3 regions of the Serratia sp. A07 genome follow, and region 2 is predicted to be linked to each of the others. Evidence: predicted binding sites of a transcription regulator. Region 2 holds the regulator's gene; each other region holds the start of a gene.
The links. The regulator LexA, encoded in region 2, represses DNA repair genes until DNA is damaged. The targets are predictions, from matches to a motif close to TNCTGTATGTACATACAGNA.

Region 1 (7,410 bases), on a different contig from region 2:
CCGGCCTAAACGACGCCGGGCGCTGATGGCGCCCGGACGGTTAATGTTAGAAGCTGTGCATGTAACACTTCGCCTCGCGGTGAGGATCTTTCGAGTGTCTCCGCAGGCAGCGCTGCTTTTTCTCCTGCTGTTCCAGGTGATGCTGCTGCCGTTTGGCGCTCTCTGCCGCCTCGCGCTGCTGTTCGCGCGCAATCGCCTGCTCGTTGGCCAGCGTCAGATTATCGACATTCCACACCTTGTGGCGCAATGCGTCGCGCTTTTTCTGATACTCCTCGGTGACCTTGCTGTCCTTCGGCGCCGCCGCATGGTATTCCAAATCCACCCGCGCCTGCGCGAAGCTGGCGCAACACAAGGCCGCGCCGGCCAACACTATCCTTTTCATTAATGATTCCTTTTACATCGTTTTACTCTGCGCGCACGCCGGCTCAACAACCGTTCGGCGATGCCGGCGGCTTTTCCTCTGAACGGGGCGCGCGCTGCCCGCCGGTGACGGGCGCTTTGCCGGGCTCGATACCGCACTCCGCCAGCCGCGCCAGCTCTTCCGCATCGCGCTCTGCCGGCGGCGCTTCCTCGCTCATTTCCTGCCGCAGATCCTGCGCCAGCGCTTTCAGCCGCTTTTGAAACAGCACCGGCGACACGCCTTCACATTGCCTGTCGTAGCGCGCCGCGCCGGCGCTTTGGCTTAGCGGCAGCAACAGCAAGAGAAAGATCGCGGCCATGTCCTTCGCCATGGGCAACTCCTTTGATTACACCGAAATAAACCGGCAGTTCCCTATAAGGAAAACGAATTGTCTGCTAACGCAATAAATGGTCGGGCCACGGCAGAATAGCGCAGGAAAGGTAAACCCTCCGACAATATCGACAGAATGCGCGCATTAATTTGGCTGAATATATTTAGCGGCTTAACGATCGAATATTTTCGACCCATCGAAGGTGCCGCCAATGCCGACATTTCCTTCGTGCAATACCGAGGAGGCGGACTCGCCCGCCATGATGCGCTGCCGCTGCTCCCGCGTGGCAGGCTGCGGCTGAGACCAGTCTGGGGACGTTGACGTCGGCTGAATCACGCTGCAAGCGCTCAACAACAATAACGATGCCGGGGCCCAATAACGCCATGTCATAGTTTTCTCCTTAAAGGAAATAAAATACCCGCAGCCGGCGGCAAGGGTAAATAAAAAAATGACTTTCTTTAGTTTAATAACCGCTGTTATTTCAACGCCGCCCGTCGATGTTAATCACCTGGTTAACCTATTAACCTGAAATAAACATTTTCGCTTAGCCACCCGATAATTCGCGTGCAATAAAAAAGGCCGGGCTAACCCGACCTTGTTTGACCGCTCGACGCGCTTAGACCAGCTCGATCACATCGAAGTTGGCTTCGCCGCTCAGATCGGCGTCGTAGTCAACGCCCTGCAGACCAAAGCCGAACAGGCGCAGGAATTCCGCCTTGTAGCCCTGGTAATCGGTCAGTTCGTTGATGTTGTTGTCGTTCAGCTGCTGCCAGATTTCACGGCAGGTTTCCTGCACGGCGTCGCGCAGCTCCCAGTCATCCAGACGCAGACGGTGTTTCTCGTCGGTGTCCGGCGCCGCACCGCTGTACAGCTTGGTGGCGAACAGACGCTGGATCTGCTCGATGCAGCCTTCGTGAATGCCCTGCTCCTTCATGATCTTGAACACGATGGAGATATACAGCGGCATTACCGGAATGGCGGAGGAAGCCTGAGTCACCACCGACTTGAGCACCGCAACGTAAGCCGCGCCGCCTTTGGCCTGCAGCTTCTGGTTGATGGCGTGCGCCGCACGATCCAGATCTTCTTTCGCCTTGCCCAGCGTACCGTGCCAGTAGATTGGCCAGGTCAGATCGGTACCGATGTAGGAGTAAGCGACAGACTGCGCGTTATCCGCCAGCACGCCCGCTTCGTCCAGCGCGTCCATCCACAGCTGCCAGTCCTGGCCGCCCATCACCTTCACGGTGTCGGCGATTTCTTGCTCGTTGGCCGGCTCGACCACGGCTTCAACCAGCACGTCTTTGTTGGTGTCCAGCGCGACGGATTTGTACGGCTCGCCGATCGGCTTCAGTGCGGAACGCACCACTTCGCCGGTTTCCGGCATCTTACGCACCGGCGAAGCCAGCGAGTAAACCACCAGGTCAACCTGACCCAGGTCTTTTTTAATCAGATCGATCACGGTCTGACGGCACTCGTTGGAGAATGCATCGCCGTTGATGCTTTTCGCGTACAGGCCTTCTTCTTTAGCTGCCTTGTCGAAACCGGCGGAGTTGTACCAACCGGCGGAACCGGTTTTGCCTTCGCTGCCAGGCTTCTCGAAAAATACGCCGATGGTGGCCGCACCGCTGCCGAAAGCGGCATTGATGCGCGAGGCCAGACCGTAACCGGTGGATGCACCAATGACCAGCACCTTTTTAGGCCCGTTTTTCAGTTCGCCGCGCGACTTAACGTAGGCGATTTGCTCACGGACGTTGGCTTCACAGCCTGCCGGGTGAGCGGTGGTGCAGATAAAACCACGAATTTTAGGTTTGATAATCATAGTAATTTTTTCTTGGTAGCTAAAAACCGAAGGACAATATACCTGATTTTCTCGATATACTTAAGAAAGTGCGAAAACAAGCGCAGTGAACAGACCAGTTTAGTCGAGGGATCAGGGTTGCCCAACTCCGCATCGTGCTGCCTCCACGCGCCACGCGTCGCACCCTCAGCGCGTTCAAGCCTTCCCTCTTCAAATCAGCAAAAGTTGATCATGCTTCTGGCGTTGCGTTATGGTGTGGCTGTTTTTCGGTCGAATATCAGGGAAGATAAAATCACCAGGAACAGTAATGGAACCGACTTTATATTATATTCTTTCAACTCTCGCTGCCGCGGCCTGTCTGGCCGTGAAATACGGCTTCAGACCGCCTCTGGGTTCCAAGGGTTATGTCGTTCTGGTTACGATATGCTTTTTAATCCTTTGCTGGCAATTTACCCTTTTTGCCAACGGCAACGCGATGTTTATTGCTGACTCTGAAACATGGGCCAAAGAAAATTGGCCTCTACGCTACTGTGCGTTGGGGTTTGCTCTTGCACATGCCTTCGCCACTTTCGAATCCTCCAGAAGAAAGAAAAAAGACAAACTTTCCTGAAGACGTCACCACCAAATGAAACGCCATTTGGTGGTGACAAGGTAGATCCATTACGCCTTGTTCTTTTCCATCTGCTCAATCAGCGTATAGCGCAGCGATGAAGCATCGGCCGGCACGTTCTCCACCGGAGTAACAAGCACTTTCAGCCGATACTGATAGCCCGGTTCGAAGGTGAAACCCTCGATACCGGTATAGAACAACTCCCACGGCTGCTGCGCGGAACGGCGCACCTGCATGCACTTCATCGGGCCGACGCCCACGCAGTCCACCAGCGCGCTGTTCACCAGCAACACCTCCGTTTGGCCGCCTTTCTCGTTCGCGGGCTGATTCATCGAGGTTCCCTCCTGGCTGCAGCCGGCCAGCGCGGCCAACGCAACAAATAACAACGCTTTAATTTTCAATGTACTGCACCAATAGTCATGTAGGTCAGGCGATCCTAACAAATTGACTGGATGAATTGAACCTTGCTCCGTATCACAGGAGCGACATTATTCGTTCGCGTTTATTCTCCAAACTCACGCGTTACAGGACAGCAGTCATGACGGTACGCTGTCGTTTTTATCATCGCCATCAATGAGAAAACCGGCATCACGAATCGCCGCCTTCACCTGCCTGGCATCCATCACCGCCGTTTTCACATAGCCAAAAAAGGCTACCCGCGTGCCAGGCAGACGGACTGGCGTCGCCAGTTGGACACTGAGTTCGAGATTGCGCTGCGCCATCAGCTCAGCACGCGCCTGCCAAAACGCGGCGAGATCGGAGGGAGTTTCAGTGGTTGTTTCGAACCGAGACGCCAATTCGCTTAGCGCCTCCCACTCCGCCAACAGGGCGGCAACCACTTCGGGGTTGGCCATCTTCCCCCAGTCAGAGGGTAAAGCCCCCTCACGCCACGCCTCGAGATAGCCGGGCAACGCCATCTTCAACTGGCTCAACCGATCGTTCAACGCTGGTTTCCTTTTACAACGCCTAATACCTTGATATTCCCCATAATGCCACTCTCATTTAACGGTGATGGGAGCAATGATCGGAGCTTATCAGCGCCATAAATGACGTAATAACTTTTGGTGCGGCGAAATTAGCGATATGTGCGGGTGGGGAATAAGGATGGAGATCGGGTTGGTGGCTGTGATTCGAAAGAGGAGCGGGGATTGTTGCTGGCGGATTAAGAGGAGTTTACTTATAAATCAATCACACAAAAAAAGACCGAATACGATTCCTTTATACGAAAAAGAATGAAAATATCCTTTTTTAACAATACCTTATCAACATTTCAGCCTTTGCAATCCCTTGCTTTACCTTGCATTCCATGCTTTTAATTTCAGATAGTTACCAGAACCCTCGGAGCAATTCGGAATAATTTAGGTACTAAAACTCTCAATCACAAACGCTAATATACTCGCGCACGTGGCAGATCACTCAGCCGTGTCGTGTATGCCGGCGACAGTAGCTCACGCTTCATTGACCACACCTGATGCGCCCCTTGTCCTGCAAACCACAGTTTTGCCCTCCCCGAGTTATTGATCCGATCAAGCACCCCCATCAGTTGCTCGCTGTTATGCCGTGGCTTGTACTCATCGAACAACCCCAACTGAGCCACACCTTGACTGTAAAAATCCTGCAGCATCACCCCGCCTTTCTGATATCGATGGCCAGGTTGCCAAACCGCATCCAGGCAACGCATAGCCGCAGCGATAATGTCCCGAGTATCCTGCGTTGGCGTGCTCAGTTTTATGCTTGCGGTGTTGCCATAGTATTCCTCATTGATGGCAAATGGGCTGGTTTTGAGCCACGCGCTGACATGCCGGCAATACTGATGCTCCTCCCTCAACTTCTCCGCTGCACGCGTCGCGTACATGCAAATAGCCTGATGCATCTGGTCATACTCGGTGATCCGATCTCCGAAGCTGCGGCTGCAGATGATCTGTTGTTTTGTCGGCGCAAACTCCTCCAGCTCGAGACAAGGCTGACCACGTAGCTCGCGGACGGTTCGCTCTATCACAACGCTGAAATGCTTGCGGATCATCGTAGTGCTTGCATCGGCCAGTTGGAGTGCCGTTTCTATACCCATCATGTTGAGCTTTTTCGATATCCGGCGTCCGATACCCCAGACCTCATCGACAGGCACGAGGCCCATCAATTTGCGCTGGCGCCCTTCATTGGACAAATCCACTACTCCGCCAGTCTTGTCCCACTTCTTCGCCGCGAAGTTTGCCAGCTTGGCTAACGTCTTGGTTTGGGCAATGCCAACGCCTACAGTTAGCCCAGTGTTGCGCAGTACCTTGGCCCTCACCTGGCGGCCGAAAGTATCCAGATCAATGCAGTTACGAACTCCAGTCAGATCAAGAAAACTTTCGTCAATTGAATACACTTCTAGGCGTGGCGCCATCTCTTCTAAAACAGCCATCACACGCTGAGACATGTCGGCGTATAGCTCATAGTTGCTGCTGAACGCGATGCCCCCTGCGCGCTCAAATTCCCGCTTAATTTTGAAATAGGGTTCTCCCATCTTTAACCCTAACGCCTTCGCTTCCTTGCTCCTGGCTACGACGCATCCGTCATTATTCGACAGAACGACGACAGGACGCCCTCGCAGATCTGGGCGCCACAACGTTTCGCAACTCGCGTAGAAGCTGTTCACATCAGCAAGCGCGTACATCACTTGAGCCTCGTTATCGAAGACACAACAACGCCCATCACCTCCAGATCGTCACCGCCATCATGAAGCAGGATCGGCTCATACTTCGGGTTCATGGGTTCCAATTGCGCGCGAGGATGCAAACAGAGACGCTTCACGGTGAACTCGCCGGCTATGCTGGCAATAACAATATCTCCATGGGCTGGGCTGATGCTGCGGTCAACAACAAGCATAGAGCCCTCAGTGATCCCGGCCTCAAGCATGGAATCACCTGTCGCATAGAGAAAATAGGTCGCATTGGGATGGCTGATGCAGTACTCGTTCAGATCGATGCGCGAACTGACGTAATCTGCTGCAGGACTGGGAAACCCCGCCGGCACCTTGTCGGCGAAAAGCGGGATTTTGAGCTTGGTTGGGTTTGGTGTTGGATAAAAGAAAGTCATAATGTTGCCTTGTTACTGTATTTTTATACAGTATATGCGCAAGATTTTGACGGGGGAAAGTTCGGATTTTTGTTAGAAAGGTAGGATATTGATCGGTAAAGAAAGATAGTTTTGATGAATGGCCGAGTTCCCTCCAGGCTACAACTCACGATCGAAGTTCGACCTTCAGCGCGTTTTCGCGTCCACAAGTAGAACACTGTGCCGATGTTTATCGCGACATTATCCCTTGAGATATCAGTCTGAGAGGAGCGCCAGAACCCAACTATCAGGTGGCGTGAGGCAACGCTGACGGACGGCGTGCTGGGAGTCATACGTTGTTACTACAGTACGTCACCATGCCCCAACGATAGTGATTGTGCTTACTTATCATCTTGATGGGCTAGAAAATTTTGCCATCAATATCATGCGATGGCAGAATATGGCAAACCAACATTTAAGAATTTTACGCATTGAATACTTTTATACGTTATGCATCTGTAGGGGTAATGAATACCCTGGCTCACTGGGCTGTTTTTGGGCTCATGCTCTTTAGCGGTTTCTCACAATCAGTTTCAAATGTTGTCGCTTTTGGCATCGCTGTAACCGTTTCGTTCTTTGCTAACGCCAAGTGGACGTTTAAGGCACAAGCTACAACTTACCGCTATATGGTGTATGTGTTGTTTATGGGAGGTATGGCATTCTCTGTCGGTTGGGCAGCAGATACGCTACATGCAAACCCAATTGTAACTCTCGTTACTTTTTCAGTGATCAGCCTAATCTGTGGCTTCATTTATTCTAAGTTAGTTGTCTTCAGGGAAGATAAATGAAAATTTCACTTGTAGTTCCCGTATTCAACGAGGAAGAAGCAATTCCTCTATTCTACCAATCTGTGCGTCAGTTTAAACCTTTTCAGCATATAGATGTAGAGATCGTTTTCGTCAACGATGGTAGCTCAGATAGAACGGAAGAAATACTGTCTTCCTTATCTAATGATGATCAAAATGTTAAATCAATAAATTTTTCCAGGAATTTCGGGAAAGAACCTGCATTATTTGCTGGTTTGGAAGCCGCTACCGGCGATGCTATTATCCCAATTGACGTTGACCTTCAAGATCCAATTGATGTTATCCCACTATTATTGAATAAGTGGCAAGATGGTGCAGACGTGGTGTTGGCTAAACGTATGGATAGGCAATGCGATGGCCGAATGAAGAGAA
Region 2 (7,410 bases):
GCCTGCTCCACCACCCGCGCATCGGCGCCCGGCTTGTGGGCGTTCTCGCTCAGGTGGCGACGCCACTGGCGCGCGCCCGGCACGCCCTGGAACAAACCGAGGATGTGGCGGGTGATGTGGCCGAGATAGGTGCCGCTGGACAGCTCGCGTTCGATGTACGGATACAGTGCTTCGACGATCGCCACGCTGTCCGGCACTGCGGTCTGCGCGCCGAACAGTTCGCTGTCGACCTGCGCCAGGATGCCCGGATTCTGGTACGCCTCGCGCCCCATCATCACGCCGTCCAGATGCTGCAGATGCTGCTGCGCCTCTTCCAGCGTTTTCACCCCGCCGTTGATGGCGATGGTCAGCGCCGGGAAATCCCGCTTCAGCTGATAAACGCGCGGGTAGTCCAGCGGCGGCACTTCGCGGTTCTCTTTCGGGCTGAGGCCGGAGAGCCAGGCCTTGCGCGCGTGGATGGTGAACATGTCGCACTCGCCGCGCCCGGCGACGGTTTGGATAAAGTCGCACAGGAAGGCGTAGCTGTCCTGATCGTCGATGCCGATGCGGGTCTTCACCGTCACCGGGATCGACACCACGTCGCGCATCGCCTTGATGCAGTCGGCGACCAGCGTCGCCTGCCCCATCAAACAGGCACCGAACATGCCGTTTTGCACGCGATCGGACGGGCAGCCGACGTTGAGGTTAATCTCGTCGTAACCGCGCTGCTCCGCCAGTTTGGCGCAGTGCGCCAACGCGGCCGGATCGCTGCCGCCCAGCTGCAGCGCCACCGGATGCTCTTCTTCGCTGTAGGCCAGGTAGTCGCCCTTGCCGTAAATGATCGCGCCGGTGGTCACCATTTCGGTGTACAGCAGCGTTTCCTTGGTCAGCAGGCGGTGGAAGTAACGGCAATGACGATCGGTCCAGTCGAGCATCGGCGCGATGGAGAAACGATTGGCGGCGTAGGTTGGGGCGTGGTTGTCTTTCGTCATGCTGAGTTACTGGCTACCTGAGTCTGTCTGGGTTTAACGAACGGCGCGCGGCCGCAAACGGCTATTATAACGACAATCGGCGCCGTTGGGAAAATCGCCTTCGTTTCCCCCCTATTCCAACGTGCGGATAACCCGGCACGGCTGCCCCAGCGCCAGCACATTGGCCGGGATGTCGCCGGTCACGATGCTGCCCGCGCCGATAGTCGTGCCGTCGCCGATGGTCACTCCCGGCAAGATCACCACGTTACCGCCGATCCATACGTTGCTGCCGATGGACACCGGCTGCGCCGAGGTGCGGAAAGGAAAGGTCGGGTCGCCGGTAAAGCGTTCGCCGGCCTTCAGCGGGTGGCTCGGCGTGTAGATTTGCACGTTGGGGCCGATCAGCGTGTTGTCGCCGATGGTGATGGTATTGCAGTCGAGGAACACCGCATTGACGTTGATAAAACAGTTTTTACCGATGCGGACATGTTGCCCGTAGTCGCACCAGAACGGCGTTTCGATCCAGCTCGCCTCGCCCCAGGCGCCGAACAGTTCGCCGAGCAGGCGGTTTTTCTCGTCCGCCTGATGCGAATCCAGCGTCCCCAGGCTTTTGGTCAACGCCCTGGCCCGATGGTACATCGCAATCAGTTCTTCATCGCGGCTGTTGTACTCCAGGCCGCTTAACAGCTTCTCTCTTTCCGTCATCACACAAGGCTCCTGTTCGTCACGCGGGTGAAGCGCGTTATACCGCTCTCGCCAGCGGCTCTCCAGCGCTAAAATCGGCAACGTTGATTTGCCGCCCGGCGGAGGGGAAAAGTTGTGATGCATCTCTCTTTTAGCGCACTCAGCGCGCCTTTCCCTGCGCAATCCTCAGGGGAAAAGGGGGCAACTCTCGGCGATTCGCCGTAATCATGGTAAAATCGGCTTTTTTACGTACCGGGATATTTGCGATGAACTCAACCACCCAGGAAAAGCTGCTGGCGCAGGCGGAACGCCTCTGCCAACAACGCAATGTGCGATTGACGCCGCAACGGCTGGAAGTGCTGCGTCTGATGACCCAGCAACCCGGTGCAATCAGCGCTTATGACCTGCTCGATCTGCTGCGCGTCGCCGAACCGCAGGCCAAGCCGCCGACGGTCTATCGCGCGCTGGATTTTCTGCTGGAGCAAGGGTTTATCCATAGAGTGGAATCCGCCAACAGCTACGTGCTGTGCCACCACTTCGAACAGCCGATGCACACGTCCGCACTGTTTATCTGCGACCGCTGCGGCCAGGTGACCGAACGCACTACCGAAGGCGTAGAGGAAACGCTGCAGAAGCTGGCGCAGGAGGCCGGATTTGCGCTGCGTCACAGCGTGGTGGAAGCGCACGGCCTGTGCGCCGGCTGCGTGGAGGTTGAGGCATGCGACAGCAAGCATGACTGCGCCGAACACGATCACAGCATCGCCATCAAGAAGAAGTAACACGAAGTCAGGTACCTCCCTGTACCTGCGGCCGGGGCGCCAGAGGATGAGAGCGACGCCGGCCTGCGCTGGGCAAGCCGCCTTCAATGGCGGCCCTGCAAATTACCAGCGGTGTTTGGTGTGATCTTCCCAGGCTTTCACCTCTTTCTCGGCCGCCTCTTTCTGGTAACCGTAGCGCTCCTGGATTTTGCCGACCAGCTGTTCGCGTTTCCCTTCGATGACCGTCAGATCGTCATCGGTCAGCTTGCCCCATTTTTCCTTCACTTTGCCTTTAAGCTGCTTCCAGTTACCGTCGGCTTGATCTTTATTCATAGTCTCTCCGTTAACCTGTGGTGAATCAGTGATCCCTGTCGCCGGCCGGGGTTAACCAGAAATTTTTCTGGCCGATACGCCCTTCACCTTAAGGAATATCGCTCCCCTTCATTCGCCAGCCACATGATTCATTCTAGTTAAAAATGGAAATAAAAAAGCCATATGACAGAATAAAAAACCATTAAGAAATGAAATAAACATAAAAAACGCCAAAAAACAATGAGCTAAGCCGGGCAGAACCAGGCTGGAAACATGTAAGCAAACATGAACAAAAACATAAGACAAATTAATAATTAACCCAACAAAGCGCACGGTTTAGCGTGCGGCAAACCAGCTGCCGCGCACCTGATGGCGGTGCCAAATCCAGCCCAGTGCCAGACCGCGCAGCGCCAGAAACACCGCCAGCGCCAGCCAGAGTCCGTGGTTGCCAAGCAGCGGCACGCTGAACAGCGCCAGACCGTATCCCGCCGCAGCCACCGCCATGCTGTTGCGCATCTCGGCACCGCGCGTGGCACCGATAAACATGCCGTCCAGCAAATAGCACCACACTCCGACCAGCGGCAGGATGACCTGCCACGGTAAATAGTGGGCGGCCAACGCACGCAGCTCCGGCAAGGAGGTCAACGCCGCCACGATCTGCTGGCCGGTAACGGCATACGCCAGGGCGAAGGCCAGCGCGACCAGCCCTGCCTGCCTGCAGGCCGCGTGCCACACCTTGCGCAGCTGGCTGTCGTCCCGGGCACCGTAGGCGTGGCCCGAATGGGCCTCCACCGCATAAGCGAAGCCGTCGAGCGCATAGGCGGTGAACGTCAGCAGATTCATCAATACCGCGTTGACCGCCACCACGTCGCTTCCCAGGCGAGCGCCGAAGATGGTCAGCGACGCAAAGCACAGTTGCAGCAGCAATGAACGCAACATGATGTCGCGGTTAAGCGCCAGCAGCCGACGCAGATCGCCACGCCAGGCCTGGCGCAGCATCGGCAGGGTGATACCGCGCAGGCGCATCACCCGCCACGCCAGCCACAGGCCGAGCAGCAGCGTGGCGTATTCGGCGATGGCGGTTGCCGCCGCCGCCCCTCGCACGTTCCAGCCCAGGCCCATCACCAGCCAGATATCCAGCACGATGTTCAGCAGGTTGCCGACGATCAGCAGGATCACCGGCGCACGCACGTACTGCACGCCGAGCAACCAGCCCAGTAGCACCAGATTAGCCAGCGCCGCCGGCGCGCTCAGCCAACGGATCTCAAGAAAACGCCGCGCCTGTTCCAGCACCTCGCCATTGCCACCGACGATCCGCAGCGCCAGTTCGATCAGTGGATAGCGCAACAGGACGATCGCCCCCCCGGCCAGCAGCGCCAGCAGCAACGGCTGCATAAAGGCGCGCGCCAGCGCCTGCGGGTTTTGTGCCCCCAGCGCCTGCGCCGCCAGGCCGGTGGTGCTCATGCGCAGGAACAACAGCAGCATGAACAGGAAGCTGGTCGCCACCGCGCCAATCGCGACGCCCCCCAGATAGATCGGGCTGTCGAGGTGGCCGATCACCGCGGTGTCCACCAGCCCGAGCAGCGGTACGGTGATATTGGAGAAAATCATCGGCAAAGCCAGGCGCCACAGGGCTTTATCGGTGTCGCTGGTGAAGGCGGAAATCAAGCGCATGATGAAATGTTCCCGTAGCAGTGGCGAAGGGCAAGGTCAGAAACAAAAACGCCCCAGAACAGGGGCGATTGATACAAGGGGTGGCACTGAGGGTGCGGCGATTAGATCCAGTCGCCGTTGCGTATCACGCCGACCGCCAGCCCTTCGATAGTGAAATTCTGCTGGCGCAGATCGACCACGATCGGTTGGAATTCGTTGTTCTCCGGCAGCAACTCGACCACGTTGCCATGTTTTTTCAGGCGTTTGACCGTCACTTCGTCTTCGATGCGCGCCACCACGACCTGGCCGTTGCGCACGTCTTGCGTTTTGTGCACCGCCAGCAGATCGCCGTCCAGAATGCCGATGTCGCGCATCGACATGCCGTTCACCCGCAGCAGGAAATCGGCGCTCGGCTTAAACAGGGAAGGATCCACCTGGTAGTGCCCTTCGATGTGCTGCTGCGCCAACAGCGGCTCGCCGGCGGCGACGCGGCCGATCAGCGGCAGCCCCTCTTCTTCTTCCATCAGCAGGCGGATACCGCGCGACGCACCGGAGACGATTTCGATCACGCCTTTGCGTGCCAGCGCCTTCAGGTGCTCTTCGGCGGCGTTAGGCGAACGGAACCCCAGACGCATCGCGATCTCGGCACGCGTTGGCGGCATGCCCGTTTGCGAAATATGATCGCGAATCAGATCGTAGACCTCTTGCTGTCTGGTAGTTAGTGCTTTCATTCCGCCCCCTGTTTGTTTATACAGTCTTGCTGTGAGTATATACAGGTAAGCGCGGATTGGGAACCGAAGAATAAATAAAAATCAGTCAGTAGGCGCCTTTCGTCAGCCAAAATGCTGCCACAAGACCGTGCCCCAAACGAACAGCGCCAGTACGATCGCCAGCGACACCGCCGCCGACCCCATGTCCTTGGCCCGTCCGGACAGCTCATGGTGTTCGCTGCCGATGCGATCCACCACCGCCTCGATCGCGCTGTTCAGGATCTCGACGATCATCACCAGCGCTACCGATCCGATCAATAAAATGCGCGCTATCGCACCCACATCCAGCCAGACTGCCAGTATGATAGCCAAGAGGGTGACCACCAGTTCCTGTCGGAACGCCGCCTCGTGTTGCCAGGCGGCGGAAAGCCCTTTATAGGAATAGCCGGCGGCCTTGATGATGCGGGTCAGTCCGGTTGCTTGGTTTGCCATGTTTTCGTGCCTTTCTCAGAGGTCGGTCATAATAACAAGAGTCTAGAACAGTCCGCGCTGACGGCTCTCGGTTTTCGAACACCACAGATCTGCTACCCGGTTTCTGGTATGCTTGCGGCGCATTGCTAACAAGAGGCTTCACGTTGTTTATGTCAGGTTGGCGTAAAATTTATTATAAAATATTGAATTTACCACTTAAATTGTTGGTAAGAAGTAAGGTCATCCCTTCAGATCCGGTTACCGAGCTAGGGTTGGATCCCTCACGGCCGATTTTGTATGTTTTACCTTACAATTCCAAGGCGGATTTGCTGACGCTGCGCACCCAGTGCCTGGCGCAGGATCTGCCCGATCCGCTCAACTCGCTGGAGATCGACGGCACCGTGCTGCCGAGCTACGTGTTCATTCACGACGGCCCGCGCGTGTTCCGCTACTACACCCCGAAAGAAGAGTCGGTAAAGCTGTTCCACGACTATCTGGATCTGCACCGCAGCAATCCGGATCTCGACATTCAGATGCTGCCGGTTTCGGTGATGTTCGGCCGCTCGCCGGGCCGCGAAGGCCACGGCACGCCGCACCTGCGTCTGTTGAACGGCGTGCAGAAATTCTTCGCCGTGCTGTGGCTCGGCCGCGACAGCTTCGTGCGTTTCTCCAACACCGTTTCGCTGCGCCGCATGGCCACCGAGCACGGCACGGATAAAACCATCGCGCAGAAACTGGCGCGCGTGGCGCGCATGCACTTCTCGCGTCAGCGCCTGGCCGCGGTAGGCCCGAGCCTGCCGGCCCGCCAGGATCTGTTCAACAAGCTGTTGGCGTCCAAAGCGATCGAAAAAGCGGTCGAGGACGAAGCGCGCAGCAAGAAGATCTCGCACGAAAAGGCCCAGCAGAACGCCATCGCGCTGATGGAAGAGATCGCCGCCGATTTCTCCTACGAAACCGTGCGCCTGTCCGACCGCGTGCTGAGCTGGACCTGGAACCGGCTGTATCAGGGCATCAACGTCACCAACGCCGAGCGCGTGCGCCAGCTGGCGCAGGACGGCCACGAGATCGTCTACGTGCCCTGCCACCGCAGCCACATGGACTACCTGCTGCTGTCCTACGTGCTGTATCACCAGGGCCTGGTGCCGCCGCACATCGCCGCCGGCATCAACCTCAACTTCTGGCCGGCCGGCCCGATCTTCCGCCGCTTGGGCGCGTTCTTCATCCGCCGCACCTTCAAGGGCAACAAGCTGTACTCGACGGTGTTCCGCGAATACCTCGGCGAGCTGTTCACCCGCGGCTACTCGGTGGAATACTTCGTGGAAGGTGGCCGTTCCCGCACCGGGCGTCTGCTGGAGCCGAAGACCGGCACCCTGTCGATGACCATCCAGGCGATGCTGCGCGGCGGCACCCGTCCGATCACGCTGGTGCCGATTTACATCGGTTACGAACACGTGATGGAAGTGGGCACCTACGCCAAAGAGCTGCGCGGCGCCACCAAGGAAAAAGAGAGCCTGCCGCAGATGCTGCGCGGCCTGCGCAAGCTGCGCAATCTGGGCCAGGGTTATGTCAACTTCGGCGAGCCGCTGCCGTTGACCGCTTACCTCAACCAGCACGTGCCGCAGTGGCGCGAGTCGATCGATCCGATCGAAGCTCAGCGCCCAAGCTGGCTGACGCCGACGGTCAACGATCTGGCCGGCCAGATCATGGTGCGCATCAACAACGCCGCCGCGGCCAACGCCATGAACCTGTGTTCCACCGCGCTGCTGGCTTCGCGCCAGCGTTCGCTAACCCGCGAACAGCTGGTCGAACAGCTCGAGTGCTACCTGCAGCTGATGCGCAACGCGCCTTACGCACGTGACGTCACCGTACCGA
Region 3 (7,410 bases), on a different contig from region 2:
TGCAAACCGTCGGCGCCATTTTGGTGATCGCCATGGTGATCACGCCGGGCGCCACCGCCTACCTGCTGACCGATCGCTTCAGCCGGCTGGTGATCATCGCCATCATCATCGGTTCGCTGACCAGCGGCGTCGGCGCCTACCTGAGTTTCTTCCTCGACGGAGCCACCGGGGGCGTGATTGTCACCCTGCAAACGCTGGTGTTCCTGGCGGCGTTCTTCTTCGCGCCGAAACACGGCCTGCTGGCGTCCCGGCGCCGCGTGGCGCATTCGCAAACCGGAGGCCGCTGATGGACACCCTGTATCAACTGCTCAGCGAACCCTTCGCCTACCCGTTCATGCAGCGGGCGATCGTCGCCGCCATCGTCACCGGCGTAGTGTGCGCCGTGCTCTCCTGCTATCTGGTGCTCAAAGGCTGGTCGCTGATGGGCGACGCCATCTCGCACGCGGTGCTGCCCGGCATCGTGGTAGCGTTCGTGGTCGGCATCCCGCTGGCGATCGGCGCGTTCCTCTCCGGCATCTTTTGCGCGGTAGCCACCGGCTACCTGAAAGAGAACAGCCGGGTGAAAGAAGACACGGTGATGGGCATTGTCTTTTCCGGCATGTTCGCCTTCGGCCTGGTGCTGTTCTCGCGCATCGATACTGACCAGCACCTGAGCCACATTCTGTTCGGCAACATGCTGGGCATTACCGACGGCGAGCTGAAGCAAACCCTGCTGATCGCCGGCATCACCCTGGCGGTGGTGCTGCTCAAGCGTAAAGACTTCATGCTGTACTGCTTCGATCCTCATCATGCGCGGGTGATTGGCCTGCCGGTCAAGCTGCTGCACTACGGGCTGCTGTGCCTGCTGGCGATGACCATCGTCGCCTCGCTGCAGGCCGTGGGGGTGATCCTGGTGATCGCCATGCTGATCGCCCCTGGCATCATCGCCTTTATGCTGTGCCGCCGCTTCGACCGCATGCTGATGGTGGCGACGATAGTATCGGTGTTCTCCTGCGTGCTCGGCACCCTGATCAGCTTCCACATCGACGGCGCCACCGGGCCCTGCATCGTCATCGTGCAGGCCGTGCTGTTCGTTATCGCCTTGTTGTACAGCAAGCTGCGTCCGTTACAGCGTAACCAAAGCGCCCTCACCGGCGGTTAACTTACCGATGCGGCGATGCCCTCTGCTCGCCGCATCACCTTCCCCCACTCATCGCGTCGTTGTCATCAAGTTGCAACCGGTATTGCGCTTAAATTAATCAATAGGGTATATACTTTGAGCTGGCGAGGCGCTGAAAAAATCGCCGCCTTTGACGCCGGCTGTGCGCCGCGTCGTGTTTTCACCACGGGAAAGACGCTAACCTAATGAATTATCAGGCAGCACAGAGGGGGAAATACCATGTGGCAAGCCGTTAGCCGTCTGTTAAGTGAACATCTTGGCAGCGCAGAGATACGCGAAAGGATTGAACTGCCCGGGGGCGACATTCACCCGGCGTGGCGCGTGAGTTACGGTGACAACGAGGTGTTCGTGAAATGCGACGCCCGTGAACAACTGCCGATATTCACCGCCGAGGCCGATCAGCTGGCGTTGCTGGCGCGCAGCAAAAGCGTGCGGGTGCCGGAAGTGTACGGCGTCGGCAGCGATCGCGACTACAGCTTCCTGCTGCTGGAGTATCAGCAGCTGAAACCCCTCGACGCCCACGGCGCCTACTGCCTGGGCCAGCAGCTGGCGCACCTGCACCAGTGGAGCGAGCAACCGCAGTTCGGCCTCGACTTCGACAGCGATCTGACCACCACCCCGCAACCCAACGCCTGGCAGCGCCGCTGGTCGGAATTCTTCGCCGAACAGCGCATCGGCTGGCAGCTGCAGCTGGCGGCCGAGAAAGGCATGACCTTCGGTGACATCGACGACATCGTCGATCGGGTGTATCTGCGCTTGCAGCACCACCAGCCGCAGCCTTCGCTGCTGCACGGCAACCTGTGGCCAGGCAACTGCGCGATGACCGCCCACGGGCCGATTCTGTTCGATCCGGCCAGCTACTGGGGCGACCGGGAGTGCGATTTGGCGATGCTGCCGCTGTACCCCGAGCTGCCGCCGCAGATCTACGACGGCTATCAGAGCGTATGGCCGCTGGGGGCCGGATTTATCGAGCGTCAGCCGCTGTATCAGCTGTACTACCTGCTCAACCGCAGCAACCTGTTCGGCGGCCAGCATCTGGTGGCTGCGCAACGCGCGGTGGAGGCGCTGCTGCAGCCCGAGGCGTCATAACGTTCCGGGGCGCCGCTCGGCGCCCCGTTCATGGTTCAGGCCGCGCCGGCCAACTGCCCCAACAGGCGGATCACGAACCAGGCGATCACCGCAATCACGATCGGCAGGATATATAGCGGGAAGTACTGCAGGAAGATGGTGTGGTGCGGCAGCGTGATGCGCGCCTCCAGCTGCTGGCGCGTGTGCCCTTCGCTGCCCTTGGCCTGCTCCAGGATCATCTGGTCTTCCAACCCTTCGCGGATGAACTTGACCTGGCGCGACATGCGTGCGCCGGAAGCCTGCAGCGCCAGCCCGACGAAGATCAGGATATAGATGATGATGAACATCAGATTGGCGCCGCTGAACAGGCTTTTATCCACGTCAGGCACCGGCGAGTTGTACCAGAAAAGGTTCAGGAACGGTGTATTGAAACGCACCATGTCCACCATCACGTGAACAAAATCCAGCATCACCGCGTTGATGCCCTTGGTTTTTTCACTGTGCTGATAGATGAAGCCCAGCACGGAAATCAGCGTCGACAGCAACGCCGGGATAAAAACCACCCATCCGAGAATGCGTTTCAAAATGGCGATACGCCCGGCCTGTTGATACGTCATGTGTTCCCCTTGTTAGCGACGTAACCGAATCGGCTAAGTCTACCTGCAGTTGGCGAAACTCGCCCACCGTTTTCTTCATTCCCGCTGTGCTACAAGCTTAGCCGAATTCGCCGAAATCAACTGCTTAACGACGTTCGCGCACTATCATTGAAGAGATAACGTTACCCGTTTAACCAGAGGCCGTCATGATTCGACTGATTATCTTATTGCTGGGCGCGCAGGCGCTGCACGGCCAGCGCCGCCTGCTGGTGCTGTTCGGTTGGCTGTGGGTAGCCGCAGGGGCGCTGATGCTGTTCGACATCCTGCAGGATGGCCGGTCCGTGCTGGCGCTGGATGCGCTGGCGGTCATCCTGGCGCTGGAGGGGCTGGTGGCGATATCCGCCGCGCTGGTGATCGGCTCTTCGGCCAGCCGGCCGGTGCTGCTTAAGGGGCTGGGCTTCGTGTTTATGGCCTTTTTAATGTTGGACGTGCCCGCAGACGATACCATCGTCGCCACCGTGGTGTTTGGCAGCGCGCTGCTGCTTGACGGCGCTGTGCGCATCGCCTCCTCCACGGTGATTCAACACAGCCGATGGAAAGCCGTGGCGCTGGCGGGCGGCGGCGAAATCCTGCTTTCGTTGATGATTTTTGTCGGCTGGCCGGCGCCGCATCGGATGACGGTGCCCTTTTGCCTCGGCGTGATGATGGTGCTTTCCGGCTGGGCTTTATTGCGCATCGCCCGGAGACTGACAAGCTTTTCTCTGAATCAGCACCCAACCCGGCAGCCACCGCCCCCGGCGGATGAGACTGCGCCGCTCACGGTGTATGTCTGGACACCGATTGGTGCGGCTAAAGATCCGCGCCGACGTTACATCGTCGACCGATACATCGCGGCGGTCGACAACGGCGGCAATATCTCCACCGGTCATGCCGCCCTGGCGCTCGCGCCGGATGTGTATATCAGTCACTACCCGCTCAACGACATCAGCCATTCCGTTCAGGATTTCCGCCAGTTGTTGCATGCCGGCGAACAGAACAACGTCGACGGACGTTTCCTGCCCGACCTGTCGGGCGAGATCGCCGCCTGGTGCCCCCCGGACAAGAAAATTCAGTTCTATCGCTATAACCCGGCGGCGCTGCGCGCATTCTGGTTACGCTACCGACAGGATGCGACTTACAACCTGACCCGGCGTAACTGCTCCACCACGGTCATCGGCGCGCTCGACAGTGCGCTGGAGGGCGTGCTGGGCGATAAACATCTGTGGCGCCGTTTTCTGTTATTGGTGCTGGATCCCAATCTGTGGATGCTGGCGGTACTGCGCAGCCGTGGCGAAAGCATGACCTGGACGCCGGGGTTGGTGCTGGACTATGCGCGCATGTTGCAACAGGTTACCGAGCGCCAACACCAACGCTGGTGGCTAAAGTTGCGCGAGATGTGGAATATCCTTCGCTTTGGCAAAAGCCAAACGCGCAGGCAAAGATTTTAGTCTCGCCGTCGGCGATGATAGAGTGTCGGGCACATTCACCCGCGCCGGCAGGAGTTAACCGTTAATGGCTTATTCGCAACGCATTGAAACCGCAATTTTTGATATGGACGGCTTGTTGATCGATTCGGAACCGCTGTGGCTGCAGGCCGAGCTGGATATCTTCGGCGCGCTGGGTCTGGATCTGTCCGATCGCCACAAACTGCCGGACACCCTGGGGCTGCGCATCGATCTGGTGGTGAAAATGTGGTACCAGGCGATGCCGTGGCAAGGGGTTTCGCTCGATGAGGTGTCGGCAAGGATTATCGAACGCGCCATCGAGCTGGTGCACGAGACGCGCCCGCTGCTGCCGGGCGTCCGGCAGGCGCTGGAACTGTGCCGCGAGCAGGGGCTGAACATCGGTCTCGCCTCCGCCTCGCCGCTGCACATGCAACAGCAGGTGCTGAAGATGTTCGATCTTGAGGGCTACTTCGATCAGCTGGTTTCCGCCGAATACTTGCCGTACAGCAAACCGCACCCGGAGGTCTACCTGATCGCCGCCGAACGGCTGGGCAGCGATCCGCTGCGCTGCATCACGCTGGAAGACTCCTTTAACGGCATGATCGCCACCAAGGCCGCGCGCATGCGCTCCATCGTGATCCCGGCCGCCGAATACCGCCACGATCCGCGCTGGGCGCTGGCAGACCACCAGCTGGAGACCCTGGAACAGCTCACCCCCGCCCACTTTGCCTGACCTGCGGCGCCGGCCACCGGCGCCCTGGCTTTCCGCTCAGCGCCATAAAAGGGATCCGTGCCGCAAAACAAACGAAACAGCGTTTCATTATTATTGAATCGGCATGCTGTTGTTATTATGCTGGGCGGCAGGGAAAGCGACGGTCCGCGAAACGTTGTCACTGCCACGCAGCGCTCTTCGCGGCCGCCGCTTCCTCCCGCCGCTGCGTACTGAAAACCGCCCTTGTTTCTCTCCGTTCCGCACCGCCCATTGCCCGCTTTTTGTTCACGTCCGTCAAAAGCGATGATTTGTTACGCATTGCCGTAACAAGCCGTTGTAAAACCGGGAAAAATACACAATTGGTTACAGGGTAACTGCTTCCACTACTGGGAATTTTCCCATATACTGGATAAATTAACAGTTTACCAGCCGGAATCGCAACAGCATGACCGCGGAAGGACACCTTATATTCTCTGTCGCTTGCGCGATCTTCGCCAAGAAGGCGGAAGTGACGCCAGAGCTGGCTACCGGCGACTGGTGGCACATCATACCCGCCGCGCTGCTGACCTCGCTGCTGCCGGACATCGATCACCCCAAGTCGGTACTGGGCCAGCGTCTGCGCTGGATTGCCCTGCCCATCGCCCGCGCCTTCGGCCACCGCGGCTTCACCCACAGCCTGCTGGCGATCGCCGGCGGCATGGCGCTGTTCCAGCTGGACGTGCCGCGCAGCTGGCCGATCCCGGCCGACGCGCTGCACGCCATGATCATCGGTTACTTCAGTCATCTGCTGGCCGATATGCTCACTCCCGCCGGCGTTCCGCTGCTGTGGCCATGCCGCTGGCGTTTTCGCCTGCCGCTGCTCAACTCGCAAAAAGGCAATCAGCTCGAGCGCGTGCTGTGTCTGTGCCTGGTGGCGTTTGCCATCTGTTGGCAAGGTGATTTCACCCTGCCGGTGCAATCCTATGTCGAGCAAATCAGAAATATCAGACTCTGATCACAAAAATCCGCTCAACCCATCACCTTCATGTATATAAAACGAACAAAAACACACAAAAAGCTATATCAAATTCCATTTGGATATAAGTAGGCCACTCGGCAAACTGTTACGATATTTACATCGCGACATACGTGATGCGTAGTCGTTTTTATAAGAAAGATTATTGGAGACATTGGGGATGAATCTTCCGCTCGTGATTAACGTGCTGGTGTTTGTCGCGCTCCTGTTGCTGTTGGCGCAAACCCGCCACAAGCAATGGAGCCTGGCGAAAAAAGTGCTGGTCGGCCTGGTGGTCGGCGTGGTGTTCGGCCTGGGCCTGCAGCTGGTGTACGGCTCCGACAACCCGGTGCTGAAAGAATCCATCAGCTGGTTCAACATCGTCGGCAACGGCTATGTGCAGCTGCTGCAAATGTTCGTCATGCCGCTGGTGTTCGCCTCGATCCTGAGCGCGGTGGCCAAGCTGCACAACGCCTCTTCTCTGGGCAAAATCAGCGTCCTGACTATCGGCACGCTGCTGTTCACCACGCTGATCTCGGCGCTGGTGGGCGTGCTGGTCACCAACCTGTTCGGCCTGACCGCCGAAGGCCTGGTGCAGGGCGCGCAGGAAAGCGCGCGCCTGACGGCGATCCAGACCAACTACGTGGGTAAACTGGCCGACCTGACCGTGCCGCAGATGGTGCTGTCGTTCATCCCGAAAAACCCGTTCGCCGATCTGACCGGGGCCAGCCCGACGTCGATCATTAGCGTGGTGATTTTCGCCACCTTCCTCGGCGTGGCATCGCTGCAGCTGCTGAAAGACGACAAGCCGAAAGGCGAGCGCGTACTGGTGGCTATCGACACCCTGCAGGCCTGGGTGATGAAGCTGGTGCGTCTGGTCATGAAGCTGACGCCGTACGGCGTGCTGGCGCTGATGACCAAAGTGGTCGCCGGTTCCAACATTCACGACATCGTCAAGCTCGGCAGCTTTGTGGTGGCCTCGTATATCGGCCTGGCCATCATGTTCGTGGTGCACGCTGTGCTGCTGGCCTTCACCGGCGTTAACCCGATGAAGTTCTTCCGCAAGGTGTGGCCGGTGATCACTTTCGCCTTCACCAGCCGCTCGAGCGCCGCCAGCATTCCATTGAACGTGGAAGCGCAGACCCGCCGCCTGGGCGTGCCGGAATCCATCGCCAGCTTCTCAGCGTCTTTCGGTGCCACCATCGGCCAGAACGGCTGTGCGGGCCTCTACCCGGCAATGCTGGCGGTAATGGTTGCGCCGACCGTCGGCATCAACCCGCTGGATCCGGTGTGGATCGCCACCCTGGTCGGCATCGTCACCATCAGCTCCGCCGGCGTAGCGGGCGTGGGCGGCGGTGCTACCTTCGCCGCGCTGATCGTGCTGCCGGCGATGGGCC

Region 1: the regulator LexA is predicted to act here: its motif matches at 6,228-6,247, upstream of umuD (translesion error-prone DNA polymerase V autoproteolytic subunit).
Region 3: the regulator LexA is predicted to act here: its motif matches at 5,423-5,442, upstream of AC4PR2_RS09430 (metal-dependent hydrolase).

What each region holds. Positions count from the first base shown of each region.
Region 1 covers NZ_JBZXDO010000020.1:4,634-12,043, reverse strand. The annotation lists gene dcuR (two-component system response regulator DcuR) at 1-9, shown strand, start outside; gene AC4PR2_RS18300 (hypothetical protein) at 47-382, opposite strand; gene AC4PR2_RS18295 (hypothetical protein) at 426-731, opposite strand; gene AC4PR2_RS18290 (YdgH/BhsA/McbA family protein) at 903-1,121, opposite strand; gene fabV (enoyl-ACP reductase FabV) at 1,348-2,547, opposite strand; gene AC4PR2_RS18280 (hypothetical protein) at 2,834-3,136, shown strand; gene AC4PR2_RS18275 (DUF4377 domain-containing protein) at 3,187-3,537, opposite strand; gene AC4PR2_RS18270 (hypothetical protein) at 3,673-4,080, opposite strand; gene umuC (translesion error-prone DNA polymerase V subunit UmuC) at 4,524-5,792, opposite strand; gene umuD (translesion error-prone DNA polymerase V autoproteolytic subunit) at 5,792-6,214, opposite strand; gene AC4PR2_RS18255 (GtrA family protein) at 6,664-7,020, shown strand; gene AC4PR2_RS18250 (glycosyltransferase family 2 protein) at 7,017-7,410, shown strand, end outside.
Region 2 covers NZ_JBZXDO010000022.1:54,090-61,499, reverse strand. The annotation lists gene dusA (tRNA dihydrouridine(20/20a) synthase DusA) at 1-971, opposite strand, end outside; gene AC4PR2_RS19390 (sugar O-acetyltransferase) at 1,083-1,655, opposite strand; gene zur (zinc uptake transcriptional repressor Zur) at 1,901-2,413, shown strand; gene AC4PR2_RS19380 (CsbD family protein) at 2,516-2,725, opposite strand; gene dinF (MATE family efflux transporter DinF) at 3,041-4,378, opposite strand; gene lexA (transcriptional repressor LexA) at 4,480-5,088, opposite strand; gene AC4PR2_RS19365 (diacylglycerol kinase) at 5,191-5,559, opposite strand; gene plsB (glycerol-3-phosphate 1-O-acyltransferase PlsB) at 5,709-7,410, shown strand, end outside.
Region 3 covers NZ_JBZXDO010000006.1:217,916-225,325, forward strand. The annotation lists gene yfeC (iron/manganese ABC transporter permease subunit YfeC) at 1-287, shown strand, start outside; gene AC4PR2_RS09405 (metal ABC transporter permease) at 287-1,141, shown strand; gene AC4PR2_RS09410 (fructosamine kinase family protein) at 1,379-2,248, shown strand; gene AC4PR2_RS09415 (YniB family protein) at 2,284-2,844, opposite strand; gene AC4PR2_RS09420 (HdeD family acid-resistance protein) at 3,030-4,310, shown strand; gene hxpB (hexitol phosphatase HxpB) at 4,375-5,040, shown strand; gene AC4PR2_RS09430 (metal-dependent hydrolase) at 5,465-6,013, shown strand; gene AC4PR2_RS09435 (L-cystine transporter) at 6,195-7,410, shown strand, end outside.